2 linked regions of the Desulfovibrio desulfuricans genome follow. The protein of the gene in region 2 interacts with the protein of the main gene of each other region in a pairwise test. Links are inferred from orthologs where the notes say so. Each region holds a gene or a part of one and is shown on either strand. Other genes may lie near its edges.

The links.
Region 1: the proteins of hflC (region 2) and ftsH interact in binary tests that used the Escherichia coli proteins (3 or more experiments, as listed by UniProt). The link is inferred for Desulfovibrio desulfuricans from one-to-one orthologs.

Annotation. Positions count from the first base shown.
Region 1 is NZ_JANFYZ010000002.1:135,044-150,440, forward strand. What follows is about bases 6,094-9,050. They hold ftsH (ATP-dependent zinc metalloprotease FtsH), read right to left. Parts: upstream 8,599-9,050; coding sequence 6,589-8,598; downstream 6,094-6,588. Other genes in these bases: folP (dihydropteroate synthase), read right to left, coding at 6,094-6,599. In the rest of the region: replication restart helicase PriA, read right to left, coding at 1-38; UTP--glucose-1-phosphate uridylyltransferase GalU, read right to left, coding at 129-1,001; glmM (phosphoglucosamine mutase), read right to left, coding at 1,136-2,488; NE637_RS03265 (CdaR family protein), read right to left, coding at 2,645-3,577; diadenylate cyclase CdaA, read right to left, coding at 3,564-4,298; NE637_RS03275 (GGDEF domain-containing protein), read right to left, coding at 4,343-5,326; NE637_RS03280 (hypothetical protein), read left to right, coding at 5,300-5,623; more of folP, read right to left, coding at 5,721-6,093; ribosome biogenesis GTPase Der, read right to left, coding at 9,159-10,526; NE637_RS03305 (RluA family pseudouridine synthase), read right to left, coding at 10,713-11,888; NE637_RS03310 (GGDEF domain-containing protein), read right to left, coding at 11,966-13,330; NE637_RS03315 (energy-coupling factor ABC transporter ATP-binding protein), read right to left, coding at 13,633-14,376; cobalt ECF transporter T component CbiQ, read right to left, coding at 14,369-15,130; NE637_RS03325 (NikL family nickel/cobalt ECF transporter subunit), read right to left, coding at 15,140-15,397. UniProt on the Escherichia coli protein: Acts as a processive, ATP-dependent zinc metallopeptidase for both cytoplasmic and membrane proteins. Plays a role in the quality control of integral membrane proteins.
Region 2 is NZ_JANFYZ010000006.1:22,897-38,335, forward strand. What follows is about bases 7,685-10,683. They hold hflC (protease modulator HflC), read left to right. Parts: upstream 7,685-8,759; coding sequence 8,760-9,608; downstream 9,609-10,683. Other genes in these bases: hflK (FtsH protease activity modulator HflK), read left to right, coding at 7,685-8,760; NE637_RS08775 (LexA family transcriptional regulator), read left to right, coding at 9,642-10,334; NE637_RS08780 (lytic murein transglycosylase), read left to right, coding at 10,339-10,683. Outside these bases: NE637_RS08725 (ATP-binding protein), read right to left, coding at 1-990; NE637_RS08730 (AAA family ATPase), read right to left, coding at 987-2,381; NE637_RS08735 (metallophosphoesterase family protein), read right to left, coding at 2,381-3,664; NE637_RS08740 (glycosyltransferase family protein), read right to left, coding at 3,928-5,010; NE637_RS15895 (glycosyltransferase family protein), read left to right, coding at 5,509-6,210; NE637_RS08755 (tetratricopeptide repeat protein), read left to right, coding at 6,210-6,788; NE637_RS08760 (hypothetical protein), read left to right, coding at 6,861-7,118; more of hflK, read left to right, coding at 7,600-7,684; more of NE637_RS08780, read left to right, coding at 10,684-11,748; NE637_RS08785 (HDIG domain-containing metalloprotein), read left to right, coding at 11,958-12,620; NE637_RS08790 (D-alanine--D-alanine ligase family protein), read left to right, coding at 12,583-13,497; NE637_RS08795 (CatA-like O-acetyltransferase), read left to right, coding at 13,537-14,358; NE637_RS08800 (DMT family transporter), read left to right, coding at 14,465-15,382.

The sequences.
Region 1 (15,397 bases), on a different replicon or contig from region 2:
GCGTAGGGCGGAGTGAGCAGGGCGACTGTGGCGTACATGTGGGGCAGAGTTACGTAATACGGCCCCAATGGCAAGCCTCCTCTGGCGAACCAGAGGAGGCTTGGGGCAATACGTATGTGCAGCGGGTTTTAATGGAACTGCACAAAATTCTTGAGCAGCTTGAGCAGATCGTAGCGCAGTTCTTCGTCCTGAAGGGCAAAGTAGATGTTGGCGGTGAGAAATTCCGCCCAGTCGCCAGCGTCAAAGCGCATGCCGGACATACGCACAGCCATCATGCCCCTTTCCTGAGCCATGGCCTGCAGTGCGTCGGTAAGCTGGATTTCGCCGCCGTGACCTGGCTCGACCTTTTCAAGATAGTCAAAAATATCAGGTGTGAGCACATAACGGCCAACAATAGCCATGCGCGAGGGCGCGTCTTCACGGGCGGGTTTTTCCACCATGTTTTTGACGCGGAACACGCCGGGGGTCACTTCATCGCCATCAATGATGCCGTAGCGGCTGACCTTCTCCCACGGTACTTCCATCACGCCGATGACCGGCATTTTTTCGGCCATGGCCACTTCAATGAGCTGGCCGATGCCGGGAGCGCCGCCAAACATGAGGTCATCGCCCACCATGATGGCAAAGGGATCATCACGCACAAGTTCGCGCGCGCAAAGCACCGCATGCCCAAGGCCAAGCTGGCGCTTTTGCCGTACGGACATGATGTTGACCATCTCGGCCACCTTGCGCACTTCAGCCAGTTTGTCGAGCTTGCCAGCGCGTTCAAGCACGCCCTCAAGCTGGAGGTTGTAGTCGAAGTGATCTTCAATAACCGTTTTGTCGCGGTTGGTGACGAAAATTACATCTTCAATATTGGCGCGCTGCGCTTCTTCAACCACATACTGGATGACGGGCTTGTTGTAGATGGGCAGCATTTCCTTGGGAATATTCTTTGTTGCAGGCAAGGAACGGGTGCCCCATCCGGCCACAGGAATGACGACTTTACGAATATCCTTCATGCATGCCTCCAAGGGGGGTAGACAAAACAATTTTTATTAGCGGCAAACCGATGCAAGCAATAAACGGATAGCGGCCATACTGCAAGCAGTTCCTGCCCGATCCGGGAGCGCCGCCGCGATGTGCAACAGTCAAATCAGCGCAGTTCGCGCTCAACCACAACGGCCAGATCTTCGGCGAAAGTTTTGACCTTTTCGGGGTTTTCGCCTTCCACCATGACGCGGCAAAGAGATTCCGTGCCGGAATAACGCAAGAGCACACGCCCGCGCCCTGCCAGTTCCGCCTCGACCTTGGCAACAGCCTCGCCAATTGCGGGGCGTTCCTCAAAGGGCAGGCGTTTTTCCACTCGCACGTTGATAAGCTTCTGCGGGAAGGGTTTGAGCCTGCCCGCCAGTTCGGAGAGAGGCTTGTCCTTTTCGCGCATGATGCGCAGAATTTGCAGGGCCGCCAGCAGGCCATCGCCAGTGGTGCTGTACTTGTGGAAAATAAGATGGCCCGACTGCTCGCCGCCCAGCATGGCGCCTTCGCGCCGCATGGCTTCCATAACGTAGCGGTCGCCCACCTTGGTGCGCAGCAGCGAACCGCCGTGATCCTTCATAAAAATTTCCAGGGCCATGTTGCTCATGGCGGTTGCCACAAGCAGATTGCCCGGCAGTTCGCCCCGGGCCATCATGGCCTGGGCGCACATGGCCATAAGCTGGTCGCCGTCAATGATGTCGCCGTGTTCGTCCACAACAATGAGGCGGTCGGCATCGCCGTCCAGCGCAAGGCCCACGTCGGCCCGCACCTCGCGCACCTTGGCTGCCACCACTTCGGGATAGAGCGAGCCGCAGTGTTCGTTGATGTTGGTGCCGTCAGGGCTTGTGCCGATGCGGAAAACTTCGGCTCCAAGTTCTTCAAGAGCCAGCGGGGCAACCTTGTAGCTGGCGCCGTTGGCGCAGTCAATCACAATGCGCAGGCCCGAAAGGGTCAACTGGGGGGGGAAGCAGCTTTTTGTGTAAACAATATAGCGGCCCCCTGCGTCTTCAATCTTGGTGGCGCGGCCCACGCCGCGCGCTTCCGGATAGGGCCATTTAAAGTCCGAATCCAGCACCATGGCCGATATCTCGTCTTCGGTCAGGTCGGGCAGCTTGTAGCCATCGGCATCAAAGAACTTGATGCCGTTGTCGTGAAAGGGGTTGTGCGAGGCGGAAATAACCACCCCAAGGTCGGCCCGCATGCTGCGGGTAAGGAAGGATATGGCCGGAGTGGGCAGCGGGCCGGTCATGATCACGTGCATGCCGGCGGCGCACAGGCCGGAAGTGAGCGCAGATTCAAACATGTAGCCTGAAAGGCGCGTATCCTTGCCGATGACCACCTTGTGCTGGTGGTCGCCGCGCCGAAAGCGCACGCCCGCCGCCAGACCAAGTCGCAGGGCCACATCCACGGTCATGGGATAGTTGTTGACCGTGCCGCGCAGTCCGTCTGTGCCGAAAAGACGCTCAGCCATGAAAACTCCTTACCTCTAATTCTTTTGCAGCGCGCAGACGCGTTTCAGCGTGGGCGCTGTTGCTGGTTTTTGTCGTATGTGCCGTGCCCGGCCGCAAGGGCAAGGCGCGGTTGCGTTCCTCTCTGGCTGCCGGATGTGGCAGTTGAAGGGCGGCGCTTATTTCTTTTTTCTTGTTACCGTAACTTCTTCCGTAACCGGGTTCAAGAGAGTCATTCCTTCCGGCAGTTTGAAGTGCAAGGGCGTTTTAATGCTTTCTCCCGGCTGGATCTCCGGCGTAACGAGGGAAACTTCCATCTCGCCAAGGTAACGGCTGTTCTTAGCCAGAGCTTCGGGCACTTCCACCAGCACGGCAATTTCATCGGGGCTAACCGTATAGGCATGGCGGCTTTCCTTGGCAATTTCCACCTTGCAACGGCGCGATATAACGGTGCGCCCACTGGTGATGGTGTACTGCACCTTGACGGAAGGCGGCGTGGCCGTGACCATGCCTGGCGTGTCCAGCGTGATGGTTTGCTGGGTTGTTGTGCCCGCTGCCTTGGGATCAAGCATTATGGTTAGCGGCACACTGGCAATGGCAGAAACAACAGATTCCGGGCCGCGCAAAACCACCGTGGCCGGAGTAACGCTGACGTTTTCCACCGTCAGGGCGCCGCTGTGCAGGGGCGAATCCACAACCGCCTTGACGGGCACGCTGCGTTCCTGAACGTTGTCGGCCTTGACCACAATGCGCGGGGGCTGCACATCAATGAGCTCAAAGGCGCGGAAGTTTGCCCCCAGATGTTCTGCCGAAAGCGGAACCACTGTGGTGCCCTTTTTTATGGAGGAAAGATCAACAGCCTGAATAATCTTGCGCTGCGTTATGGAGCGCAAAAGAGTTTCCGGCCCGCGCAGGCGCACAATGGCCTTGTTGATGAGTCCGTCAGTCACCACAAGATTGGCGGGGATGCCGAAGTAATCAAGGTTAACTTCAATCTGCGCTTCCAGCCTGTCGCGAACGCTGACCATGTACCACATGCTCACGGCGATAAAGATCGCCAGCAGCATGGAAAGCAGATGCGGGGGGCGGCGTGAGGGATCAGAGGATTTCATTAAGCACCTGCCTGAGGCGGGTAGCGTCAAGGGCGCGCATCAGCTCATCCTTGAGTGCCACGGAAATTTCGCCTCTTTCTTCAGAAACAACAATGACCAGGGCATCGCTTTCACGGGCAATGCCCAGTGCCGCGCGGTGCCGCGTGCCGAAGTTCTGGCCCTTGGCTTCGGCCAGCGGCAGAATGCAGGCCGCAGCGGTGATTCTGCCACGGCTGATGACCACGGCTCCATCGTGAAGGGGGGCCTTGGGATAAAAAATATTCATGAGCAGCTGGCGTGAAAGCTGCGCATCAATGCGCACGCCTTCGCGTTTAATCATATCACCAAGGCGCATGCTGCGCTCAATAACGATAAGTGCGCCCACCCGCAGCCGGGCCATTTCAACACAGGCGCTCACCACTTCTTCCACGCCGATACTTTTTATGCTGGATCGGCGAAAGATGGGACGTGCGCCCATTTCTCCCAGAGCCTGACGGATATCGGCCTGGAAAATAACGACGATGAGGATGAAAAGGGAACTGAAGATGTGCTGCAACAGCCAGGTAAGCGTGTACAGGCCGAGAGCGTTTGAAAAGAAATACAGCAGCGTAAGCAGGCCCAGCCCTGTAAGGACTGTCAGCGCCCGCGAACCCCGCAGCATCTGGATAACCTGGTACAGCATAATGCTGACCACGGCTATATCCATTACATCGCGCCAGTCTATGGCAATACGGTCAAACACGGTGTGTTCCTTGCAGCAAAGTGTATCGGGCAACCGTCGCGCTGTCAGCCGTGGGCTTTGGCGCGTTCCTTGTCTTGGTACATGGCAGTGTCCGCGCAGGAGAGCAGCGCATCCACTGTGAGGGCAGTATCAGGGTACACTGCACTGCCCATGCTGAACGTGATCGGCCCAGGTATGTTCAGCTCTGGCAATCCCTTTGCAAGATCGGCGCGCATTCGGGTAAAGGCGGCCTTGTCCCTCTCCTCGGCCGGGGGACCGTTGAGCAGCAATACAAATTCATCACCGCCCATACGCCCCAGAATATGGGTCACCGGGGCATGTGCGCGAACAACCTCTGCGAAGAGTTGCAATACTCGGTCGCCCGCCTCATGTCCATAGGTGTCGTTGATGCCTTTAAAATTATTTAAGTCGACGTAATATAAGGTGAATTTTTTTACAACTGGTGAGGCTATGCGCCTTTGTAGTTCCTCAAAGAGCCCACGCCTGTTGAGCGCCCCCGTAAGGGCGTCTCTGTAAGCGATGGCCTCAAGATATGTGCGAATTTGCGTAAGGTCATGATTCCTTTGAACTAACGTTGCCAGGAAGAGACTGAGAAGAACGCTCATACCCACATAGAGCCATGATTCCAGTGATCTGAACCACGCAACGCCTGCCGACATGCGGATCAGCCAGTGAGCGTTAAGAATTGTCACAGGCATGTCTATGCTGCCGGCGTCTTTTTCTGAATCCGCACTGCCAGCTATAAGCAACGCACCGCCTTTATGGGGGGATGTGCGCCAAAGGCCAAAATCGATATTCATGCTGTCCAGCAGGTAAAGGTCCGAGGCTGTCAGCACTTCAGGAAAACGCAGTAATATTGCAGCAATACCCCAATATTGAGGACGGCCGGAAGCATCAGGAAGGAATACGGAAAGTCGCCCCACCAGAGCCGCATCCCCGTTGGGGAGCAGTACCGGCCCGGCCAGGGTCAGGGGGGCACCGTGGCGGGCCGTGATTGCCTCGTGGCAGCCCAGATTGCCGTCAAGCATATCCTGCCCCACCAGCAGGCTGTTGGCAGGCGTATATGGGTACACCTTGTTTATGGTGCCGCCGGGAGCGAGAACAAAGGCCTGAATGGTGTCATCATCGCGCAGGGCAGCGGCAACACGCTCGAATTCCTGAATATTCCCGCTGTTGTCAATAACAAGCGCGTTCAGGGTTTCCGTTTTGAATATCAGGCGCAACAGATCGCTTTGGAGATTATCGCGTTGCGAGCGGGCAATGCTCTCAAGCTTGACCCGCTCAAGCTGCTGTTTGCGGTCAATCAAAACCCATGTCAAAAGTAAGTTGAAGGCCAACGTGATGAGCAGCATTCCAGTGAATGGGCGCGTTGAAAAAAATCGCACCATACCGGCAGACTCGCAATCGTTGACGGTTTGAATCCTAGTTGGCCTCAAGAGCCAGAGCAACAGTCATGGCCTGACGGGCCGCGACAACATCATGCACCCTGTGCCAGAACACGCCCTTGCCGCGCAGCATTGCCGTAGCCATGGCTGTTGCCAGACCACGCTCCTGCGGCGGCAGGCCCAGAAGCCCGCCAAAAACGGATTTCATGGACAAGGCCATGAGCACGGGCCGCCCGAGCGCAAGCAAGTCTTCCGGGTGGGCCAGCAGGGCAAGGTTGTGTTCAAGCGTCTTGCCAAAGCCGATGCCGGGGTCAAGCACAATGCGGTTTTCCGGCAGGCCCGCCCGTACCATGCGCGACATCTCGAGTTCAAAAAATTCCAGCACTTCGCGGCGCACATCAGTGTAGCGCGGGTCGTGCTGCATGGTCTGCGGGCGGCCTTGACTGTGCATCAGCACATAGCCGGGCTTGTATTGCACAAGCACGTCCAGCAGGGCGGGATCAAAGGCGCAGGCCGAAATATCGTTGATGATGGCAGCCCCCATGTCCAGCACAGCGGCAGCCGTGGCGGCATGGTAGGTGTCCACGGAGATTACGGCTCCGGGCGCAGATTGGCGCAGCCCTGTCAGAACCGGCAGCAGGCGCTCGGTTTCCTGCTGGGGGGGCAGTTCCGCAGCTCCGGGCCGCGACGATTCCGCGCCAAGGTCAAGAATGTCTGCACCCTGGTTGCGCAGGGTCAGCGCATGGTTGAGGCCTGATGCCGGGGCGTTGTGCCGGCCCCCGTCATAAAAGGAATCTGGGGTCAGATTTACAATGCCCATTACGCCAAAGGGGGAGGGCGTCTTCAACGCCCGCCCCCCAAGAATATGCCAGTCTGCGCCCCTGGAAAGAGCGGCCGGGCAAATGCTATCGGTCATTTTCTTTACTGTTGTTCCGGGTGTTCTCGGTTTCGGACTGTTTGGACTCCGCCTGTTCCGATTGCTGCTCCTGCTTGTGCTCTGCCTTCTGTTCGGGGGCCTGAGCGTCCGTATCCGGCTCAATAACAAATTCTGCGCCGGATTTGGAAGCCTTGCCGCCCTTGGCGGCAGTGGAGGGCACGGGTTTGCCGTTGTTGTCGAGCGGGGGCAGTTCCTTGTTGTCCATGAGCAGGTCAATATCCGCGCCGGTGATGGTTTCGCGATCAAGAAGCGCCTGGGCAATGCGGTGCAGGGCATCCAGATTTTCTTCAAGCAACTTGCGGCAGCGGCTGTGCGCGTCTTCCACAATGCGCTTCACTTCCGAATCCACAAGACGTGCCGTGTCTTCGCTGAAGTTCTTGTTCTGAACCCATTCGCGGCCAATAAAAACTTCTTCGCCGGTTTCGCCGATGGCCAGCGTGCCCACGGCCTCGCTCATGCCCCACTCGCAGACCATTTTGCGGGCCATGCGGGTGACGCGCTCAATGTCGTTGGAGGCACCGGTGGTGATATCGTCAAAAATAATTTCTTCCGCCACGCGGCCACCCAGCAGCACCACCAGATTATTGCGCAGAAAGGTGCGTGAATAGCCGTGGCGGTCTTCTTCCGGCAGCTGCATGGTCACGCCGAGGGCGCGTCCACGCGGAATGATCGTAACCTTGTGCACCGGGTCGGAACCGGGCAGCAGGCGGGCAGCCAGGGCGTGGCCGCCTTCATGGTAGGCTGTGATGCGCTTTTCTTCCTCAGAGAGGATAAGACTGCGGCGTTCGCGGCCCATGAGAACCTTGTCCTTGGCATACTCGAAATCGTGCATGTCCAGGCGATCCTGATTGAGCTTGGCGGCCTGAAGGGCAGCTTCGTTGACCAGGTTTTCAAGGTCAGCGCCAGAAAAGCCCGGTGTACCGCGAGCCAGCACTTCCAGATCAACATCGCCCGCAAGAGGCGTGCGTTTGGTGTGCACTTCAAGGATGCGGCGGCGGCCACGCAGATCGGGCGTGGGCACCATCACCTGGCGGTCAAAGCGGCCAGGGCGCAACAGGGCGGGGTCAAGCACATCGGGGCGGTTGGTGGCGGCAATGAGGATAACGCCTTCATTGCTTTCAAAGCCGTCCATTTCCACAAGCAGCTGGTTCAGGGTCTGCTCGCGTTCGTCATGCCCGCCGCCAAGGCCAGCGCCACGCTGACGGCCAACGGCGTCGATTTCGTCAATAAATATCAGACAGGGCGCGTTTTTCTTGCCCTGAACAAAAAGGTCGCGAACGCGCGAAGCGCCCACGCCCACAAACATTTCAACAAAGTCGGAGCCTGAAATGGAAAAGAACGGCACCCCGGCCTCACCTGCAACGGCCCGGGCCAGAAGGGTTTTACCCGTGCCGGGAGGGCCCACGAGCAGTACGCCCTTGGGGATGCGCCCGCCAAGGCGGGTAAATTTTTTGGGGTTGGAGAGAAATTCCACAACTTCCGAAAGTTCGTCCTTGGCTTCGTCAACGCCAGCCACGTCAGCAAAGGTAACGCGTGTGCTGTCCTGATTGAGCAGGCGCGCGCGCGACCGGCCAAAGCTCATGGCCTTGCCGCCGCCGCTCTGCATCTGGCGCATAAAGAAAATCCACACGCCCACCAGCAGCAGCATGGGGAACCATGAAACCAGCAGGGTCATGTACCATGGCTGTTCTTCCGGCGGCTCGGCCTTGATTTCGACCTTTTTTTCAATAAGGCGGTTTACGAGGCCGATGTCCTGCGGAGCATAGGACTGCACGGTTTTTCCGTCAGAGGTGCGCCCAATGAGGGTGTGCCCCTGAATGGTTACGGACATGAGCTGGCCGTTGTCCACCTGACTGAGGAAATCTGAGTAGGGCACCCGCTGGGTGATCCCCTGCGGCTGCTGGAACATATTGAAAAGCATGACCATCGCCAGGACGATTATCGCCCACAGCATCAGGTTGCGACTTATCTGATTCAACACTGCCTCCGTTACGTTTTCCGCGCGCGGTGGCGCACGGCCAGGCCGGATATATGGCCAGCACAGTTAAGAAATTACTACCTGTATGTGGCTGGTGTCAAATGCTTGTGGGCATTTGCAGTTCAGGCAACAGGGTTTCGGCTGCGCTTGTCTTGTTCATAATAATGCGCAAAACACGCTTGGCAATGGAGGTTTGACATGCAGGAGTCAAAACAGCATGCCGGGTGCGTGTTGCGCATGGTCAAACTGTGCTGCGGGCTTTGCTGCTTTTGCTGTGCTGCAAAGGCCAAATAAGTTTGCCCCCTTGCGGGCAAGGGGCTTTTGCCCTATGGTGCGCCCATGCGGAGACGTTTCGTCACCGGTGTGGCGCCCGGTCTTCAAAACCGGTGGCAGGCCTTGCGGTCTGTGGTAGGTTCGACCCCTATACGTCTCCGCCATTCAAGCTTTTTTAGCCAGGCTCATCTGGCTTGCCGTCTTTTGCAGACTGACGTTTTGTCCCCCGGTTTGACCCGGGGGATTTTTTTGTCTTGCGGGCAGCCTGGTTTCAGCCAGGCCTGTCGCTATTTTTCAGATTTTTTCTTGTGGCTTGAGCGCAGGTGCAGGCGCATGGGGGCATGCGTGATGCCAAATATTTTGCGCAACGCGCGTTCAAGATAGCGGGTATAGCTTTCAGGAACACGGGTGGCATCGCTCACAAAGCACACAAAGGTCGGCGGCGCGGTTTCCGCCTGGGTCAGGTAGAAGAACTTGGCGCGCACACGCTTGACCACAGGCGGCTGGTGCTTGTCGAGCACTTCTTCCATGGCGCGGTTGAGCTTGCCGGTAGAAATGCGCACGCTGCATTCTTCGTGGATCTGGGTTGCCAGGGGCAGGATTTTTTTCAGGCCGGTTCCCTTGAGGGCAGAAACATTCAGAATCGGCACATGCGGGCAGAAGGCCAACATTTCGGCGACGTTCTTTTTGAGCCTGTCCAGCGAGTCGCGGGGGGCCAGATCGCACTTGTTGATAAGCACCATAAAGGGAGTTTTGCGCGTGTTCAGCATGTCCATGAGGCGCTTGTCCTGCTGGCTCACGCCTTCGGCGGCGTCCAGGGTCAGCAGGGTCACGTCGGCCTTGGTGCTCGACTTGATGGCCGAGTTGACGGAGTACTTTTCCAGACTGTCGCTGATCTTGGTGCGGCGGCGTACACCTGCAGTGTCCACAAACACGTAGTCGCGCCCACCGCTCGCAAAGCGCACGTCAACGCTGTCACGCGTGGTTCCCGCCACATCGGAAACAATCATGCGGTCACTGCGGGAAATGGCGTTGATAAGCGACGACTTGCCCGCATTGGGGCGGCCAAGCATGGCCAGCTTGAGGGTCGGCGGCGCGGGCGGTTCGGTGGAGGTTTCTTCCGGCAGCAGGGCTACCAGTTCTTCCACCAGAGCGGTGATGTTGTGTCCGTGCTCGGCGGAAACCGCCAGCAGCGGGAAGCCCAGAACGTGAAATTCGGCCATGAGCTCATCTTCGCGCTCCACGCCGTCAACCTTGTTGACCACGCAGAGGGTGGGCAGGCCCTTACGGCGCACATGGGCCGCAAGATGCTCGTCCAGGGGCAGCAGGCCGTCACGCGAATCCACCACAAAGGCCACGGCAGCGGCATCAACCAGCGCCGCCTCGGTTTGCGCAAGAATGTCGCGCTCAAAGCCGCGAATGCCTTCGGGGCCTTCCACCACAGCGGAGTGGGCGTCAAGGGTGATGCCGCCCGTGTCAACGATACCGAAAACGGGGGTGTCCTTGCGGCGCACCACGCCGTCCATGCGGTCGCGGGTCACGCCGGGGCGGTCATGGGTGATGGCCCGATTGCTGCGGATAAGCCTGTTGAACAGGGTGGATTTGCCCACATTGGGGCGACCCACCAGAATGACGCGGGGCAATGTATCTGCCATGAGAATACCTTAGTGTACGCCTGGGATTTGCCAGGCGAGATTGCAAGCGTGAAGCGGAGTGCGCCGCCATGCGGTCATGCGCTCCGATGAAAAGAAAGCGCCCGGAGCATATGCTCTCTGAGGCGTCTGGCGTGTAATGCCGCGCAGGCCGCGCGGCAGCCAGGACAGTTGGGTTTTGAGACTGCTTTACTGGCGTAAAAATTTATTTTTAGCACTTTGTTCCGTCAAAGGGAAGACCCCGCATCCGCCCCCATGTTCCGGGGCTGTCATGGCCGCGACAGGCTCTGGCATCTGCTCAAGGGCATGCGCGCCAGACCACGGCGGAAGACATGAAAACACGTGTCCGCAGGGCATGGTTACGCGCAGGGCATGCAGCATCAGGTTTTCCGGCTCCGGGGCAGATTTTTCTGCCGTGCCCATGCGGGCCGGGGCCGGGAGGGCGTAGGCCCCGCGCGGCACATGGCGGCGCGTAGGCGCAGCCTGCCCGTACTTGGTGTCGCCAATCACAGGATACCCCACGGCGGCAAGCTGTACGCGGATCTGATGCGTGCGGCCTGTCAGCAGGTGCACAAGCAGCAGGCTTTGCGCTTGCTCCACCCTCAGGGGGCGCACCATGCAAAGAGCCTCGCGGCTGTCAGCCTCGCCGGGAGCAGCCGGACGCACCTTTTCGTAGCCTTGGGCAGCATCCTTGCGCAGAAAGTGGCGCAGAAGCTGCGTTTCGGCAAAAGGCCAACGGCCCTGCACCCATACAACGTATTCCTTGGCCAGCGTTCCATCGCGTATGGCGTCCTGTGCCTTGGCAAGGGCTTCGTACGAGGCAGCCACCAGCAGTACGCCCGATGTTTCCTTGTCCAGCCTGTGCACGGGCGTGGGCTTGAAGGGCGCGCTTGCGAAGTAGGCGGCCAGCCGGGAACTGAGGCTGTCGTCATGCCCTGTGCCGGGATGCGTAGGCAGGCCTGCGGGTTTGTTGAAGGCCCACAGGTAGCCGTCTGTGCCGATCATGGGCGGCAGCGGAGGCGAATCAACCGGCTGCGTGTCGAGAGCTGTATCCGTCAGCGGCTGGGGGGCAGTTTCTGACGCGCTTTCTTCCGCCATTTTGAAGGCAAAGGGAGGAAGACGAACAATGTCGCCTGTCTGCACACGGGCAAAGGGCTTGCATCTGCTGCCGTTGATGCGCACCTGACCAGTGCGCACCCAGCGGTGGAGCAGGGTGGGGGGCAAGTTCAGCCGCCTTTGCAGGAACTGTAACAACTTTTGGCCGCTTTCGGTCTCCTGAACTATCGGCTGTTCCAGCGGCGATTGCCTGCTGATGCCGATGCCAGAGTCCTGGGCCTGCGTAGGGGGAGGGTTATCTTCCGACATGGGGATACTCTGGCGCAAAGCCAGCCTTGCGTCAAGAGCGCCGGGGGCGCGGCCTGCGGCGGCCTGCCTGCTGCGCGTTACAGATAGCGGCAGTCGTTCATGGAAACCTTGGCAAAGGTGTGGTTTTCAATCCAGTCCCGAACACGCTGGCGCGTCTCAGCCCTTGTGGTCAGTTTGTTCCGCAGCATGGCCCGGTCTGCCTCCACAATGGCGTTGGCAATGCTGTTCTGCATGTTTTCTGTGCAGGCGGAACCCATTGCCAGCAAGACCGGGGGGCGGTTTTGCTGGTTGTTGTGCCTTTCAAAGCGCTGCATGAGTTCATGCAACGTTTCGGCAACCTTCAGTCTGTCGCATCCGGGCAGCAGCACGGTGTATTCATCACCGCTCATGCGCGCCACGCAGGCTGCGGAATCCAGCCCGCCGCGCAGCAGCAGGGCCGCCTGACAAAGCACGGTATTGCCTTCTTCGTGCCCGAGGTAATCGTTAATCATTTTCAGTCCGTTGACATCGGCAACGATTATCCCCACGGGCCGAACGGCGTTTTGCTCCAGCTCCTCCACGGTCATGGTAAAAAAAGTTCGGCTGCGCAAACCTGTGAGCGGGTCGTTGCGCACCATGTCCTCAAGGTGGGCTCTGTCGGCCTGGCTTGCGCTGATGTCGGTATGCAGGCCCACCACACGCGTGGCCCTGCCGCTGGCATCGCGCTGTGTAACGTTGCCGCGGCCAAGGATCCAGGCCCAGGTGTTGTCTGCCCTGCGCATGCGGTAGGTGCATTCAAAGGTATCGCCGTGGGTGGGCGAGGCAATGATGTCTTTTTGTATGGGCACCACGTGGGCGTAATCTTCCGGATGAATCTTTTCTTCCCAGCTTCGCAGCGTTGCCGGGAAAGTCTCGGCAGAGTAGCCCAGCATTTCAATGTAGCGGGGGCTGTAGTAGACGGTATTGGTATTGGCGTCCCAATCCCACAGTCCATCGCCGGAAGCATTGAGCGCCAGCATCAGGCGGGCGGCATCCTGCGTGGAGTGCGGCGTGGCAAGGTGCTGCATGGAAAAACGCGCGGACGGCAAAATCTGCTGCGTCTGACGTTCCACCGCGCTGATGCAGCCAACCACACGCTCTGCCTGCCCTGCACCGTTACGCGCAAGGGTTATAAGCTGGGTTCGTGCCACAAGACCGTTGATGGGAAAGCATATTTCCATATGCGCCCCGATGTGGCCCTCGAGAAACGTCTGCAACGATTGCCCGAGTATGTCCCTTTTATCCTCATGGCATGCGCCAAGAAATGCCGCCATGCTGCAAGGAACATTTGCCTCAATGCCAAGTAGCCTCCCGGCCCCAAGGCTGAAGCGGAGGAGGTCTGAGGCAACGCGCCATTCCAGCACGGCATCGGTTGTGTCCGTCTGGATAAGCGGCAGGGGGAGGCTGGGATAGGGTTCGCGCATGGCAATCCTTGGGAGTCCAAGATATGGTGCCAAAAGACAGGAATCTGACGCAGAGCATAAATTGCTGCGCGACCCTACTACTCTTCAGGAAAGAATGCTACTATCATTTTATATATACAAGTAGATATTTGGTGCTAAAATTAAAAAGCGAGGCTGCCGGAGGCGAGCCAGCGGGCAACGCCAGCGGGGCGTTACGGAAGGGCGTGGCGCGGCGGCAGGATGGAAAATTATTTTATAGCAGATAGCTGCGGGCGTATTGCCCTTGCATTGTTGAAGATTGCCGCCAGCAAAATTGTGTGGGGCTAATGCTCGTGGGGTTCGTTGCCCAACGGGTGGGCGTGCATATGGGCATGGGCAAAGGATGGGGCGCAGGCGCTCAGCCGATTGTTGGCGATGGTGAGGTACTGGGTGGATGTTTGCGCCAGAAAATCCCAGTCATGGGATATAGTTATGCGCGCAGTGTCCAGGCTGCCCAAGATGTCGATGATTCGCTGGCGGGCATCGTTATCGAGGCCGTTGGTGGGCTCGTCAAGCAGCAGGGCCTCGGGCTTCATGGCCATCACTGAAGCCAGCGATACGAGCTTTTTTTCGCCGCCGGAAAGCCGGTGGGTAAGGCGGTTTTCAAATCCGGCCAGGCCGAGAGCGCGCAGGGTGTCCATGGCGCAGTCTCTGGCATCATCGGCTGAAAAGCCGAGATTCAGGGGGCCAAAGGCCACGTCCTCCAGCACGGTGGGGAAAAAGAGCTGGTCTTCTGCGTGCTGCAGCACAAATCCCACCTTGCAGCGCAGATTGTAGAAATCCTTTTCGTCCTTGAGGGGCGTGCCGTGAAACAGCACCTGACCCGCCTGAGGCCGCGCCAAGCCCGTGATGCAGCGGAAAAGCGTTGTCTTGCCGCTGCCGTTGGGACCATAGAGGCCGATACGCTGACCGGGGTGCAGCGAAAAATCCACATCGCACAGCACTGTGCGCGGCGAGTTGCCCTGCCCGTAAGCAAAGCAGATGCCCTCGAGGCTGAAAATGGCTGCATCGTGATGGTGGTCAGACATTAAGGACTCCCAGGCATTCAACCGCGATTATCCCCGCCATGCACAACAGCAGGCCCAGTGCGAAAATACAGTCGCCCTTCTGGGCGTGGAATACCGTCACCGATCTGAAATGGCCGGAAAATCCCCGCAGAACCATAGCCTCGCGCACTCGCAGAGAGCGCTCGTAACTGCGCACCAGCAACAGGCCCAGCAAGGATGCCAGGGTGCGGTAGGTATGCATGCTGGTGCGCGGGCGAAAACCGCGCAACCGTGCCGCCACAAGCAGGGTGTGCCATTCCTGGGCGATGACGTGAACGTATCTGGCTGTGAAAAGAAAGAGGAAAACGAGCTTGGGCGGGCAGTGCAGCCGCTCCAGCGCATGACCGGCGGTGGGGGCGTTCATGGTGGCGACAAGCGCCAGAAAGATGCAGGCAATGGCATTGGACTTGATGCTCACCAGCAGTGCAAGGCGCACGCCTTCTGCGCTGACTGTGAGCATTCCCCATTGCGCCAGCGGGGTTCCCGGCGTGGTCAGGGGCGTTACGCACCACAGAAAAACAATGAAGATATTGATGGCGCCGAGGCGTTGCAGCAGCGCGCGGGCAGGCGGATTGGCCGCCGCCAGCAGCGCCAGACCCAGCGCAAGGGCCATGCCGCAGGCGGTCAGGCTGTGCAGCAGAGATATGCATACCGCAAGCCCCCCCGCGGAGGCCATGCGAACGCGGGGGTCAATACGCTGTATGAGCGATGGGCGAACAAAGGGCTGGTCAAACACTCCCAGCCATTACCCCCGACGCCCCTTGAAGTAAAGGGCAATACCCGCCAGACCCACCAGCCAGCCGATGCCGCCGAAAATTTCAGAAAATCCGGGGCGCGACACGCGCATTTCGGCAAGTTCCCGGCGGATGGGCCCAAGCTTTACATCCAGCGCCGCGTTGACAATGGTTTGCAGCTCCCCGGAGCTGACGCCGGCAGCGCTTGGGGTGGGTGCAGCCGCGCCTTTTGCTCCGGGGGGTGCCGTGGATACTGCGTGTGTAACCGG
Region 2 (15,439 bases):
GGCAAAAAAGGCAGCCGCACCCTCGGGCGAGGGCACATTGGCCACATGCAGAGCCAGCATAAATTCGTGCCAGCGGCGGCGGGTTTGCTGCACAATACCTTCAACCTCGGAGCGCACGGCCTGCCGCTTGCTAACTTCCGTGCGGGCAAGGTCCATGGCGTGTTTCAGTTCGTCCATGTCCTTGCGGGCGCGTTCTTCTTCAAAACATTGCTCGCGTTCGTGCTCAAGCAGCACTTCCCTTGCTTCAAGCGTCACCAGATCCATGCTCTGCACGCCAGCGGCGGCGCAAAGCTGGCTGGCCTGTTCGTCCAGTTCCGCCACATGGGCCGCGCACGAATCGCGTCTGCCCTGAAGTTGCAGATGTTCCATCTGGCGGCGTTTTGCCTCCGCCCCGGTGTGCGGTACGCCGCCAGCCATAAAGCCAACGCCGCAGAGAAGCAGAAGATAGCCGGACCACAGGCTCACAGGCAGTTCAATGCCCGGCGAAAGTTCAATGCTCGTAATGCCCATGCGCCAGTAGGCCAGCAGCATGCCCGCGCCGCCAAGAAAGAAAGCAAGGCCCAGAATCAGCAGCGGCAGGTTTTTTACCCTTGTGACGGGCGGCTCGTTGCCGATGCGGGCGCTGAGTTCTTCCAGCCGCTCGCGCTCCGTGCCCAAGGTGGCGGAAAGGGCGCGCAGCTTGCGCAGGGCAAGGGTTTGCCCGTCCAGATCCTCGCGGGTGGGGCCGTTTATGTGGCGCTGTTCTTCGCGCAGGGCTTCCACGCGGCCCTTAACTGCGGCAACCTGTTCCTCCGCCTGGCGCACGTCCTGCGCGGCATCGTCCGCCTGACGCATTTTTCCCTGCACATCAGCGGCGAGGGCGAGGGCTTCTTCCTGCCGCGAAAGGAGAGAATCAAGCAGGGTTTCTGCCTGAGCGCCGTCACTTGCGCCGTTGACCACCAGCCGCAGCGGATTGAAAGCTCTGGAAAATGTTGTTTTTGCTTCGTTCACCGCACGTTGGCGCAGGGGGCGCTGGCGGCGGGCTTCTTCCTGCCGGGCAAGGGCCTGACGCAGGTTGTCGCGGGCATCGTCATCCAGCGCGGCGGGGGGGCGGGCAGCAGATCAAGGGCGGCAGTGTTGGAGGCCACTTCGCGTTCTGCGTTTTCCACTTCGCGGTTGCTCTGGGTGAGGCTGTCCACGGCGGCCTGATGGGCCGAGGCTGCGGCGCGCATTTCCCGCCCCTGGCGTTCAATGTCCTCGCGGGCAAAGAGGGAGCGGTCAGTGGCCCGGATGCGGTCGCACGACCAGTCCGGCCCGAGGCGCGAGAGTTCGCGGGTGAGGTCTTCCTGCGCGCGCAGCAGGGCTTCTTCCTGCGCTGGCAGGGCGCTCAATGCCTGCCGGAAGCCACTTTTGCGTTCGGCCATGCGGCGCAGGGCGGGCAGAGCCTCCAGCAGGGGATAATTGATCTCAAGTTCGTCACGCCGCTGGCGCAGCCGGGTGAGTTTTTCCATCTGCGCGGCCCATTGCCGCTCGCAGCCCTCGCGGGCCTCCTGCGCGCGGGCAAGGCGTTCCATGCCGTTTTCGGGAAAGGTGGCGCTTATGGGGTCAAGACGCTCAAGGCGAGCGCCCGCCATGCGCCATTCGTTCCACTGTAACCACACGCCAAGGCGGCGTTCAAGGATGCGGCGTTCTTCTTCGAGCTGGAGTTTGCGGTGGCGCAGGTTTGCCAGATCATCGCGCTTTGCGGCGAGGTCCATTGCCATGCTGTCGTACCCGGCGCATTCCTGCTCCAGTTCAACCTTGCGTTGCCGCAGCTCGGCAAGCTGGCGCAGGGCGGCGTTGAGGGCGGGCTTGCTGCCGCCGCTCTTGAAAATTTCATCGGCCTGCTTGTCCAGCAGCTTGAGCGCCTCGCCGGGCGAACGCAGCCCCGGCCCGAAGCTTGCGCCGTACAGGGCGTTGCGCACGCCTTCGTCAGTGAGGCTGTTGAGGTCTTCAAGCTCTGTGAGGCTGAAGCCGAACACGTTGCGGTACACATCGCGGCTTACGCCGGAGAGCATCTGGCGCAGCATGTCCGGTTCCAGCGGTTTGCCCTCCGGGTCGGTGAGGGTGAGCACGCCACCGTTGCTGCCGGGCCGCCGGGTAAGGCGCAGAATGCCGCGGTCGTCCGAGCGCAGTTCCATGCTGCCGCCGGGCTGCCCGCCGCGCAGGGGGCCGGGAATACGCTTGTATTCCTTGTTGCGCGGGTCGGGATAGCCGATGAGCATGGTACGCAGAAATTCCAGGCAGGTGGATTTGCCCGCTTCGTTTTCACCCAGAAAAATGGAAAGCCCCGGCGAGAGATTTTCAACGCTCACATCAGAAAAAATACCGAAGCCGTCCATGTGGAAGGACTGGATATACATCAGCGTGCCTCCAGAAGATCCGTGCACAGGCGTTCGGCCTCTTCCAGAAGGGCTCGCATACGCGCATCATCGGGTTGGGTGAGAATATGGCGGAGCTGCCCGTGGTCATAAACCTGTTTCAGCGCCGGGGTTGCCACATCGTGCAGAGCGTCGCTGCTTTGCGCCATGCGCTCGGCCAGCCGCAGGGTTTCGCCAAGCAGGTCTTCACGTTGCAGATACTGGGCACGGTCTATGGCGGGGCTTGTTTCCGCCACCATGTCCTTGATCCACACGCTGGGGGTGCCTGTTTGCAGGTGCGCCAGCCGTTCGGCAAGGTCTTCCTGATTGGGGGCATCGCGCAGGGCGGCGTCAAGCGGGGTGCGCCCGCGCAAAACCACACGGGCCATCAGGGCCTCGCAGCCGGGGTCAGTAGCTTCTGCGGCCTCTTCCAGCGCGCAGGTCATTCTGTTTTCCACCTCGTTGAGGTGGGTCACATCATCAAGCTCAACCTGCACCCTGGCCCACTGCACGGGGCCCAGGCGAACAAAATCCTCGTTGCAGGCAAAGCCGCCGCCCGGTTGCGGGCTTGCCGTCACCCGCAGGCAGCCGCGCGGCCCCGGCTCGTTGACGTGCAGGCCCTGAGCGTTGCCGCTGTAGGCGATAAAAGGGGCGGCGCAAAGTGTGGCCCGCTCGTGCACATGGCCCAGCGCCCATGCGTCAAGCCCTGTATTTTTGAGATCGTCCAGCGAGCAGGGGGCGTAGCGGTCGGCCTTGCTCTGCCCTTCGACCGTGCAGTGCAGAACGCCAAGCTGAAAGCAGTCATGGTTCTGGTCGCGCCGGAACAGGCGGGCCAGGTTGCGGCCTTCCTTGATCCTGGCGTGGCTGATGCCGTGCACCACAGCCACGACCTTGCCGTCTTTTTCAACCGTGTGGCTTTCGGCATCCGGCCCGAAAACAGTGACGTTGTCAGGCCACTGCACAGCCGCCAGTCGTGAGGAAAGGGGATCGTGATTGCCGTGCGCCAGAAAAACGCGCACTCCGGCATCACGCAGGCGGCGGCAGCCGTCGCACAGCTTGAGCTGTGCTTTGACGCTGTGGTTTTCCTCATTATACACGTCGCCAGCCAGTATGAGAAAATCCGGCTTGTCTGATTCACAAAGCCGGAAGAGGCGGTCCATGGCCTTGAAGGTGGCCTCTTGCAGCAGACGTGCCAGATGCCCCCCCTGCGCCGCCGTGCGGGAAAGCCCCTGAAATGGCGTGTCCAGATGCAGATCGGCGGCGTGAATATAGCGGATGCCGTCCATGTAAAAGCCTCGTTTATGGATTTGTAGGGAAATATTGCTGAAATCTAGACTTTTTCAAAATAAATGACAAGCGCAACGGCCAATTACGCCATTGCTTCAGACATGACAGCGCAGTTACAACAGTGCGTCAGAAATTTTATGCTGCAAGTACAAGTGGATGGAAAAACAGATGGAGCAGGGGGAGGAGGGGCAGAAAAAAGCCAGACCGCCGCTGTGCCGGAGGTCTGGCCCTGGAGTTGCGCTGAAAAAGCGGCTTGCCGCTTTTATTCCTGCACTGCGGGGTTGCCGTGCACAGGCAGGGAACCGTTGCGGATAAAGTGATCCACAAGGCCGAAAACCGTTTCATTGCCGCAAAAGCATCCTGCGGCTATGGCCGCCTTGTAGGCAGGCAGGTTTGCCTCAAAGCGCTGGAGCAGTTCCGGTTCCAACGTGTGCATGTCGGCCTGCATGCCGTAGTTCAGGCGCTCGATGTAGAGCGCGTTGAAGCGTTGTTCCACCATGGCCTTGAGGGGCAGGGTGAGTATGGGTTTGCCCAGGTGCAGGGCCTCCCCCATGAGGGTATGCCCGCCGCCCTGAATAACGTAGGAGCAGCCCTCCAGCAGCCGCAGAAAGCCTTCTTCGCTCTTGCGCATGAAGATAACGTTGTCCTCCTGCCCTTCGGTACGGTCGTATCCGAAGACGTAGCAGGTCTTGCGCGTGGCGGCGCGCAAAAAGTCCACCAGTTTGCGGTGGGTGGAATTGCTCTGGTACACGAGCACATGGCCGTCATCGCGCGGGTTGAGCGCAAGCACGCTGTCGCGCAGAATGGGCGGGGCCACGCGCGCCTTGTACTGTGGCAGCACAGGCGGCGAATAGAATGATATGATGAGGTTTTCCGCCGTGGGGCGGAAGAGATAACGCGGGGTGAGGCCCTGCACAAAGGTATCCCACCACATGTTGGGCGGCAGGTTGTGCTGGCAGCAGGTGATGATATGTTGATGGTCGAGGGTCAGGCAGGGCAGCCCGGCCTTTTCGGCGGCGCGCGGCACAAAATATTCCAGATCGGTCATGCAGACATCGGGCCGGAATTCATCAATGAGGCGCGACACCTGATCAATATAACGCTGCCTGTGCCACAGCAGGGGCAGGGCCCGGCTGATGGTGGCGGCCATGTCCACCTTGTAGTCCTTGAACACCGTGCCCAGGTTGGGCAGTCGGCGCACGGGAAATTCCGGCTCAAGAATTTTTGGGGCGTCGTCGTCCGCCACAAAAAGAAATTCGTGCCGTGAAAGGCGGCGGGCTATGGTCAGGCCGCGCATGGCGTGCCCGTGGCCTGTGCCGTGAATGCCGTAAAGTACGCGCGCCATGGTTCTCCTTTATGCCTGCCGCAGAATAGGCGGCGGGTTTGCGGCGGCAAGCCTACCAATGCACGGCAGTAGCGTCAATTACTCGTCTTGACGCACAGGGGCCTGTTATCTACCATCACGCATTCATTGCTGTCTGTCACATCTGATTGCGGGGCGCAGCAGCGCCAGCGGAGCATACATGCACGAGCCCAGCACCGGGGCGAGCCCGCAGGGGCCGCTCTGCAACGTGACCATCCCGGTTTTTAACAGGCCTGCGGCCACGGAGCGCGCCATCCGCGCCCTGGCAGCCACCTCGCGCGAGGTGCCGTTCCATATTACGGTTGTGGACAATGGCAGCGAGCCGGAGCTTGTAAAAAAACTGCTGGCCTTGCGGGCAGAGGGCTTGATCGACCATCTTTTTTTGCTGCCGCGCAATATGGGCGTGGCCTGCGCAGCCAATGTGGGCTGGCAGCTTGTGCCCGCGCCGCTGTACATGAAGCTGGATAACGATACCGCCTTGTGCGCAAGCACTGGCTGCGCGACCTGCTGGCCCTGTGGAGCCACGGGCAGCCGCTCTCCAATCTTGGCGGCGCGTTTAACCGCGAAATGCTGCGAAAAACTCCCGGCAGCCTGCAAACCCCGCACGGCGAGCTTGGGTTGTGCGTGGGCAACCTGCCCGGTCAGGCCGTGCTTGTGCCGCAGACTGTTTCTGAAAAACTGGGTTTCTGGAATGAGGAATACGGCCTCTACGGCGGCGAGGATGGCGATTACGGCCTGCGCATGCAGGCGGCGGGCCTGCCGCAGTACTATTACCTTGGGCCCGAGTATTTTGAAAATATCAGGGAAGACGATGATGCGCGCGAAACCTATGCCGCACGCGGTATAGACAAGCGCAGACTGCACCGCGAGCTGGTGGTCAGGGATAACCTGTGCATGGGCAAGCTGTTCATGAATAAAATTCTCTACCTTTCCGGCCTGCGCTCTCTTGCGCCGCTACAGCGCTATGCTGTAGACGATGTGGACGGGCAGGGCCGGGTACGGCTGACCGAGCGTAAGGAATACAAGGAATTTCAGCGCGATCTTGCGCAGGTGGCCGCAGGGCTGAACGCCCGTTTTCGGGATTATGTCATGTCCTACAAGCTGGATGCGCCTACGGCGGACGCCATGCGGCAGGTGCTTGAAAAACACGCGCAGGCAACAAAAATTGACAAGGGGCTGTGATGAACGCACGTAAAGTCAGAGAAGACCTGGGCCGCGCCAAGGCCTGTTGCGCGCGCCGCGATACGGAACGGGCGCTCTTTCTAACCATTTCGGCTCTCAAGGAGCTGGGCGGCCAGAGCGCTCCGCTTGATCTGCGCGGCGATTTTCGAGCCGCAGTGGCGGATCTGGCTGTTGATCCGGAGCTGAAAGCCGCCGGAGCGCCAGCCTTTGTCTATACTCCCGGTGCGGAAAAAGATCTGCTCCAGCTTCTCTCGCAGCTTTACCGCTCCCTGAAAGGGCAGGAAAAAGAAGAGGAATATCAGGCGGCCTTGCAGCGCAAGCTGAACCTTGACCACGGCTTCAGCGACGGCAAAAAGTTTCTGGCAGAGGGTAAGCCTTCAGAGGCTGATGCATGTTTTGCCGAGGCCCTCAAACACTACAAGGACGAAAAGGCCATCTTTGGCATGATGGCCCGGGCCATGATGGATGCGGGCGAATATGTGCGCGCCATCGGGCATGCGCGGGCCGGCCTCAAGGAATTGCCGGACGATGCGGAACTGACGCGCATTGTGGAGGAGTGCACCCGCCTGCGTCAGTAAATCTTTCGGCGTATTTTTTGCAACGTTCTGACGAAAACTTGGCGGCGGCAAAAGCTGCCGCAGGGAGTCGTCATGAACGGTCACAATCACGTAAGGTCAGTTCCCTATATGGCATTGAGCGCGGCGCTCTTTGGCTGCGCACTGTTCTTTGCCGTTACCCTCTGGCGCGGCGAAAGCATGGGTGAAAGCGGACAGTTTGCCTATACCCCAGGTTTTGATGTGCGGGCGGATGTGGTCAATTCCGTGCGGGTTGTGCCGCTTGCGGGAACAGCCCTGCGCAGCCCCAGCGTGAACGCGGATAAATCCGCGGCTGTTTCCCTGGCCTACTAGGCTGTTTTTATTTTGAAAAGTTGGATTGCCTCTCAGTAGTAGCGGGCGGCCATTTTTTTGTGTATACTTTACCACCTTTTTTGATCTTGTTCTTTCAGCGGTCATTCTGCTGGAGGGCTGACGTGTCGCGCGTAGTTCTGAAAAGGAGATACAGAAGTGTATTTCTGGTCCGTTCTTTCTATCCATATCTGAAGATCACTAATCGGGAACGGTTCTTCCCTTTGTTTCAGATTGCAATTACCTGTAATTTTTACCGTATTGCTTGTAAAACATAGTAATTTGCCATGTTATATTGACTTTGTTTCAGAATGTGCCTACATTGTACAAGATGCCCGATTAGAATGGATGAAAAGCCCTATTGTTCTCGTCACTGTAGTGCCATGTTTAACTTCCTTATTTCTCCATAATATTAGTGAGTTACTGACCGATACTTTTTGTTCGGCAATAACATCACGCATTCTTTAAAGGACATGTTTGCGTTATGAATTGGGACTGGGACAAACTTCAGGAAAAAAGACAGAAGCAGGGTTCTAACCCTCCGCCCCGACCTCCTCAGGATGTGGATTCTGACGATATGGGGCAGGAAGAAGAAACCCCTCGTGCCAGGCGCACCCCTTTTAACAACGGCCGTGGCCCCGGTGGCGAAAACCCTTTTTCCAAAATAGCCCGCATGCGCTTTCCCAACGGAAGGGCGGCTGGCCTTGTGGGTTTTGCCATTGTGGTTCTGTGGCTTCTCTCGGGTATTTATATTGTTAATCCCGATGAACAGGGCGTTGTGCTGCGTTTTGGCAAGTATGACCGCACCGAAGGGCCCGGCCCGCACTACGCGTGGCCTGTTCCCATTGAATCAGTATACAAGCCGCAGGTGACGCAGGTTTTGCGCAGCGAGGTGGGCTTCCGCTCCGTTGGGCAGGCGGCCACCTTCCAGCAGGGGCAGTTGCGCACTATTCCGGAGGAAGCCTCCATGCTCACGGGCGATGAAAACATCGTCAACGTGCAGTTCAGTGTGCAATACAAGATCAGCGACCCTGTGGACTACCTTTTTAACGTTACCGCGCCCGCAGCGTTGGTGCGCAATGCCGCAGAGGCGGCCATGCGCGAGGTCATCGGCAACAGCCAGATCGACTCTGCCATTACCGATGGCAAGCTGAAAATTCAGAGCGAGGCCACCCAGTTGCTGCAAACCGTGCTTGACCGCTACGGTGCGGGCATACAGGTGCTGGCCGTGCAGTTGCAGGATGTGCACCCCCCGCACGAAGTTATTGACGCGTTCAAAGATGTGGCCAGCGCCCGTGAGGATAAAAGCCGCATCATTAACGAGGCCGAGGCCTACCGCAACGAGCTGCTGCCCAAGGCCAGGGGCCAGGCTGCCGCCATGGGCAACGAGGCCGCTGCCTATAGCGCAACGCGCGTGCGTAACGCCGAGGGTGATGCCTCCCGTTTTGAAGCCCTGCGCATAGAGCACGACAAGGCCCCCAAGGTCACGGAACAGCGCCTCTATTTTGAAGCAGTAGAAGACATTCTTTCCAACGCGAACGAAAAGGTGCTTATGGACAATCCGGCTGCTGGCCGTGCGCTGCCCTATCTCACCTTGCCTGGTCTCGGCGCTCCTGCTTCGCCCAAGACGCTGGAGAAGAAATAATGAGTAAAAATCCTCTGGTGCTGATTCTTGTTGCTCTGGTACTGCTTATCGTTGTTACCCAGGGATTCTTTACCGTTCACCAGACCCAGAAGGCTCTGGTATTGCAGCTGGGCGAACCGCTTTCGCGCGTGTACGGGCCTGGCCTGCATTTTAAAATTCCTTTTATCCAGAACGTGGTCTATTTCGATGCCCGTGTTCTGGACTATGAAGCGCGCTCCCGAGAGGCCTTTACCGTAGATAAAAAGGCCATTGTTCTTGATAACTATGCGCGCTGGAAGATCATTGATCCCCTGCAGTTTTACCGCACCATGCGTTCCATTCCCGGAGCGCAGGCGCGGCTGGACGACGTTGTCTATTCACAACTGCGGGCACTTGTGGGTGCGTATACCCTTACAGAGGTCGTGTCCTCCCACAGGGCGGCCATCATGAAGGAAGTGACCAACAAGGTTTCCGACCTCATGCATGGCTACGGAGTCGAGGTGCTGGATGTGCGCATCAAGCGTACAGACCTGCCACCTGAAAACCAGCGTGCGATTTTTGGACGCATGCGGGCCGAACGTGAACGGCAGGCAAAGCAGTACCGTTCGGAAGGTGAAGAGGAGTCGACGCGTATCCGTTCCGATGCCGACCGCCAGCGCGCGGTTATTCTGGCAGAGGCGGCGCGCGCCGCGCAGATTGAACGAGGACAGGGCGATGCCAAAGCGGCGTCAGTTTACGCCCAGGCCTATAACAAGGCCCCTCAGTTCTATGCGTATCAACGCTGGCTTGACGCCATGCGTAAATCGCTAAAAGAGAACAGCAAGCTGGTGCTTTCCAACGAAACGCCGCTGCTTAATCAGCAACATTGATGCGTGGTTTTCCACGCCAGGAGTCAAAGAGTTATGCCCGGTTTTGCAGAGATATATGAACGCATCAAGTTGGCCACCAACAGCCGCACGCAGGTTGAGCTGGCCGAGGTTCTGGACATCCGTCAGTCCAGTATTTCCGATGCGAAACGGCGCAATTCCGTGCCCGGTGACTGGTTCATGAAGCTTTTCGAGAAGTTTGGGCTGAACCCTGACTGGCTCAAGCAGGGTGTAGGCCCCATGTACTTGCGCACCGAGCAGGGTTATGTGCCTGAAGACGCACCGGCCTCCCTTGCCGAGACTGCTGCCCACTATGGCGACGCCATGGCCCGTGGCGGCATCCACTCCGTGTATGACGCCAAGTGCGTCTACAATGATGATGCCCCCCGTCCTGCTCTGGCTCTGGCGGGCAAGATATCGCTGCCGCTTTCACTCACCCGTGACGGCCTGCAGGTGCTGCGGGTGCGCGGCGCCAACATGGCCCCCCTTATCTCGGAAGGGGCGCATGTGGGTGTGGATACAATGGATACGGATGTGGTGTCTGGCCGCATCTATGCCATCTTTGCTCCCAATGAGGGCGTCGTGCTGCGCAGGGTGTTTTTGAACAGCACCCAGGATGGCTACGTGCTGCGTTCCGAGGCTGCAAGCTTCCCCGAAACCCAGTTGGCTGCGGGCCTGCTTGCCAAGCGCATGCTTGGCCGCGTGGCGTGGGTGTTGCAGGAAGTGTAGAAAAATGATGCTGCAACCGGCTTTTGCCGTTCATTCGTTTTGCCGAAGAGCCTGGTCGGTATGTGGTCTTGCGGGCTGTCTGCTGCTGTGCGCCTGTAGCGGCGCACAGACAGCGGCCTCACGCGGTGGGGACGGTATTACATCATATGATTTGCCGTCCTCTCCTGCTGCAAGCCAGCCTTCCTACAGCCCGGCTGGGGCACCCCCTGCCGCTCCGTCAAACACGGCGCAGGGCTACGCGACCCCTAATTATTCCGGCGGGTATGCGGGCGGCAGCAACGGTGCGGGCACTACAGCGGCCCCAAGCTATGGCGAGCCGCAAAGTCAGGCTCCAGGCTATGCCGCGCCAGCTCCAACATATGCGCCCTCGCCAGCGCCAACATATGCCCCGTCATATCAGCAAAGCCAGCCGCAACCAGCGGCAGGCTCCGCTGCCATTGCTCCCGCATGGCGGCCCCTGGCAGATCGGCTTGCAGCTGACGGGCTTTCCGGCCCGAGGGTGGACGCCCTGCTGGCTACACTCAGCGCCACGCCCACGCAGTCGCCCATGGGCAGAAAAATGCGTGAGCTGTATAACCGCAAATTTTTCCCCAAGCCGCCTTCCACCGCACCTGCGGCCCTGTATTACAAGGGCGTGCTGACCGATGCCAATGTGCAGTTGTGCCGCCAGTTTGTGGCGCAGAACAAGCGCGCCTTTGATCAGGCCGAGGCCCGTTTTGGCGTGCCTTCATCCATAGCTGTATCCCTGCTGTTTGTGGAAACCCGCCTTGGCAAGGTGCTGGCCGACGTGCCGGAAAACGCCTTTTACACGCTTGCCAGTATGTCGGTAACGCGTCAGCCCTCTGATATCCCTGACTGGCTGCCGCGCATGCCCGGCTATCAGGAGCACCTCGACTGGTTTGCCGAAATCATGCCCAAACGGGCGGATTGGGCCTACAAGGAAGTAAAGGCCCTGGTGGAGCACATGTTGCGCGACAATATTGATCCGCACCATCTGCCGAGCTCCATTTACGGAGCTGTGGGTCTGTGCCAGTTCATGCCCTCCAATATTGCCACGTACGGCGCGGACGGCGACGGCGATGGCAAGGTTGATCTGTTCACCATCCCCGATGCTGTGGCAAGTCTTTCCAACTATCTCGCCAAACATGGCTGGAAGCCCGGTCTGCCGCGCGCAAGGCAGCATCAGATACTTATGGCCTACAACCATGCCGCCATCTACGCCAACACCATTTTGGCCCTGTCAGACATGATCAACGGCGCGCCTTCGCCAGAGGCGTCGGCCAAGCCCGCCCCTGCCACTGCGGGCAAGCCTGCTCCAGCAAAAACTGGCAAGGCCGCTCCGGCCAAGGCTGCCAAACCTGCTGCGGCCAAACCGGCGAGCAAAGCTCCCAAGCCGGTTAAGCCCACAAACTGACGGTTTTAATTTATCGATACATCATCCCGCTGTCCTTTGGTCAGCGGGATGTTTTTTTGCCTGTGGCAAAACACGCACGGTCAGACATTAATACCGGGCTGTTGCCCGATCCGGACAGGTATGGCTGGAATCCGGGCTGCTTCTGCTGCCGATTGAATGCGACGCAGGGCAATCTTGCCATCCCTTTATTGCGGTGGCATACTTTGAGGATGAACACCAATTCCGGCGCGCAGCCCCCTCTGAAAGAAAGCAACCGGCCTCTGGCCGACCTGCCTCCCTTGCCATCGCTTTGCAGCGCGGGCGCTCTGCGGCCCGTACCCAGTGAAGCCGCATGCCTGGCCCTGTGGGACAAATACGGCATGCTGCCGAACATTCGGCGGCATTCCTTGCTGGTGGCGCACGTGGCAGCCATGCTGGCCCAGCGGGCGGCAGACAGGGGCTTTGCCGTGCGCGTTCCCGAGGTTCGCGCTGGCGGCCTTTTGCACGATATTGCCAAGACCTACTGCGTCAAGCACGGCGGCAGCCACGCGCAGGTAGGCGCGGCCTGGACTGTGGCTGAAACGGGTAATTATGCCATTGCACAGGGCGTGATGATGCATGTGTGGTGGCCGTGGGCCTTGCCGCAGGGGCCGGGAATCTGTTCACTGCCTTTTTTTGTGATCTATGCCGACAAGCGCATCAGGCATGATGCCTGCGTGACGCTTGAAGAACGCTACGAAGACCTGCTTGAGCGCTATGGCCGTACCGAGGCTGCGCGCGAGGGCATTGGCGTTGCCTACAGACAGGGAAAAAATATTGAAAGCGCCCTTGAGGCGCAGCTGGGATGGGCCTTACATGAAAATTCTTTTGATTGCGGGCGGGTGGTCCACTGAGCGTGAAGTTTCGCTCAACGGGGCGCGCGCCATGCAGGAGGCGCTTGCGCAACGCGGCCATTCGGTAACGTTTTTTGACCTGCTTTCGGGCTTCGACTGCCTGCTTGAGACAGCAGCAGCGCACGATTTTGCCCTCATCAACCTGCACGGCGCACCCGGCGAGGACGGCCTTGTGCAGGCCATGCTTGAGCGGGTGGGCTGCCCATACCAGGGTTCCGGCCCTGCGGGGTCTTTTCTGGCGCTCAACAAGAGTGCTGCCAAGCAGATATTCCGGCAGGCGGGCCTGCCCACGGCAGACTGGGAATTTTTGCCTTGCGCCCCCGAGGCTGGCTGGCAGCCTCGCTTGCCCTATCCGCTCTTTGTCAAAAGCAATACGGGCGGGTCTTCGCTGCGCATGGGCCGCGCCAGCAACCGGGCCGAGCTTGACGCTGTGCTGGCATCCATTTTTGCCGCTGGCGACGAGGTCATCATGGAACCCGTGCTCGCAGGGCGGGAAGTAACTTGCGGCATTCTGGGCGAGGAAGCCCTGCCGCCCATTCTTATTGAGCCTGTGGCTGGCGATTTTTTTGACTATGAAAGCAAGTACGCCAAGGACGGGGCGCGCGAGATATGCCCCGCGCCCATCAGCGAAGCGCTGACCTCCCGCGTGCAGGAGCTTGCACTTGCAGCGCACAAGGCTCTTGGCCTGAGCGGCTATAGCCGGGCCGATTTTATTCTTGGCCCGGACGACAGCCTGACCATTCTTGAGGTAAACACCCTGCCGGGCATGACGGCCACCAGCCTTGTGCCGCGCGAGGCCCGTACTGTGGGCATGGATTTTGGCCAGCTGCTTGAGCGCCTTATAGAGCTTGGCATGGCCGGGCAGGCTCGCGGCTGACAACCTGGATTGCCGATGTTGAAGGGCAAGGGAGTTTCAATGTCTGAAGCGTTGTCCCATCCAGCCGGTTTGGTTGACCAGCGGCATAAACGACATGCGCGTTTTGTGCCCATTGATTTGGGCACATGGCCAAGACGCCAGTACTTTGACTACTATTTCAATAAAATAAAGTGCCGCTACTCCATTACGGCGCAGGTGGACATAACCGGCTTGATGCAGGCGCGCGAGGGGCGCAGGTTTTTTCCCTGCCTGCTTTATCTGCTTATGGCCGCTGTCAACGGAGAGTCGACCCCAGCAGAGAGCTGCTCCGACACACCGGCGGCTAAGGACGAACACAGCCGGAGCAGCGTGCAGATGCCCTTGCCATTGCCGGAAGGCGGCTGGCCGGGCAAGGATGTGAGCCGTACCTTTCGCCTGTCGATGGACGCGGAGGGCAATCTTGGCTGGTGGACGTTCTGCAACCCGGTTTATACGCTGTTTCATCAGAGCGATTGCAGCTTTTCTGATGTATGGAGCGAATGGACTGCGGATTTTTCCACATTTTATTCCCGCGTGCTGGAAGACATGGCACGTTATGGCGGCGTAACCGGGGTAACGGCACGCCCGGACAAGCCCGGCAACTTTTGTTCCATATCCTCGTTGCCCTGGCTTTCATTTACTTCTTTTGCACAGGATACGTACGCAGAATCCCGCATGTTTTTTCCTCTGCTACGCGCAGGCAAACACTATGAGCAGAGCGGCAGAACGCTGCTGCCGCTGTCTGTCTGCGTGCACCATGCAGTGGCTGACGGGTTTCACACCTCGTGGCTGTTCTGCCGCGTGCAACACCTCGCGAACGTGGCCAAGCTCTGGCTGCGCTGAGCGGCTGGCACTGCCACTACTCCTTTGGGCCAGCCCCTTTGCGGAATTTTTGTCACAAGCCGCCCCTGGCTCAGTGATAAACCACTTTTTTTATCCGGTTGGGTTCATGACGCACAGCAAAACTCTGACAGGTCACATGGCGGCGCTGTTCTGCATTATCGTGTGGGGCACTACATTTATTTCCACAAAGGTTCTGCTGCGCGCTTTTACGCCTGTGGAAATTCTTTTTTTCCGCTTTTTGCTGGGCTATGCGGCCTTGTGGCTTGCCTGCCCGCGCTTGCTGCGCATTACGGACAAACGGCAGGAGGTGTTGTTCGCCTTAGCTGGGCTGTGTGGCGTGACACTCTATTTTCTGCTTGAGAATATTGCCCTTACCTACACGTTTGCCTCAAATGTGGGCGTGATTGTGGCCATATCGCCGTTTTTTGCAGGTTTGCTGGCCTTCTGGCTGCTGCGGGCCGAGCGTCCGGGGCTGAACTTCTTTTTGGGCTTTGTGGCTGCCATGCTGGGCATTGGCCTCATCAGCTTTAGCGGCAGCACGCAACTGCGTCTCAATCCTCTTGGGGATGTACTTGCCGTGCTGGCCGGGCTTTCGTGGGCCGGGTATTCCATTTTGACGCGCAAGCTCATGGCCTTTGGCTATAACAGCCTGATGGTCACAAGACGCTGTTTTTTTTACGGCCTGCTGTTCATGCTGCCTTGCCTGCCGTTTATGGAATTCCATCTGGGGCTGGAGCGTCTGGAAAATCCGGTTAACAGCCTCAACCTGCTGTTTCTGGGGTTGGGGGCGTCCGCCCTGTGTTTTGTGGCCTGGACATTTGCCATACAGCGGCTTGGTGCTGTCAAAAGCTGCGTGTACATCTATCTTGTTCCCGTTGTCACGGTGGTTACTGCTGTTCTGGTGCTGCATGAGCGGATTACCTGGATGGCGGCGCTTGGAACAGCCCTGACGCTGGTTGGATTGGGCATTTCTGAAATGCGCAATTTGAGCCTGATGAAAAAGGCGGAGCAGCTGGGCAAGTGACAGAAACGCGTTGTTGCGCCTCGTTGACGTACAGGTTTGGTAGCTTTCACGCGTGGG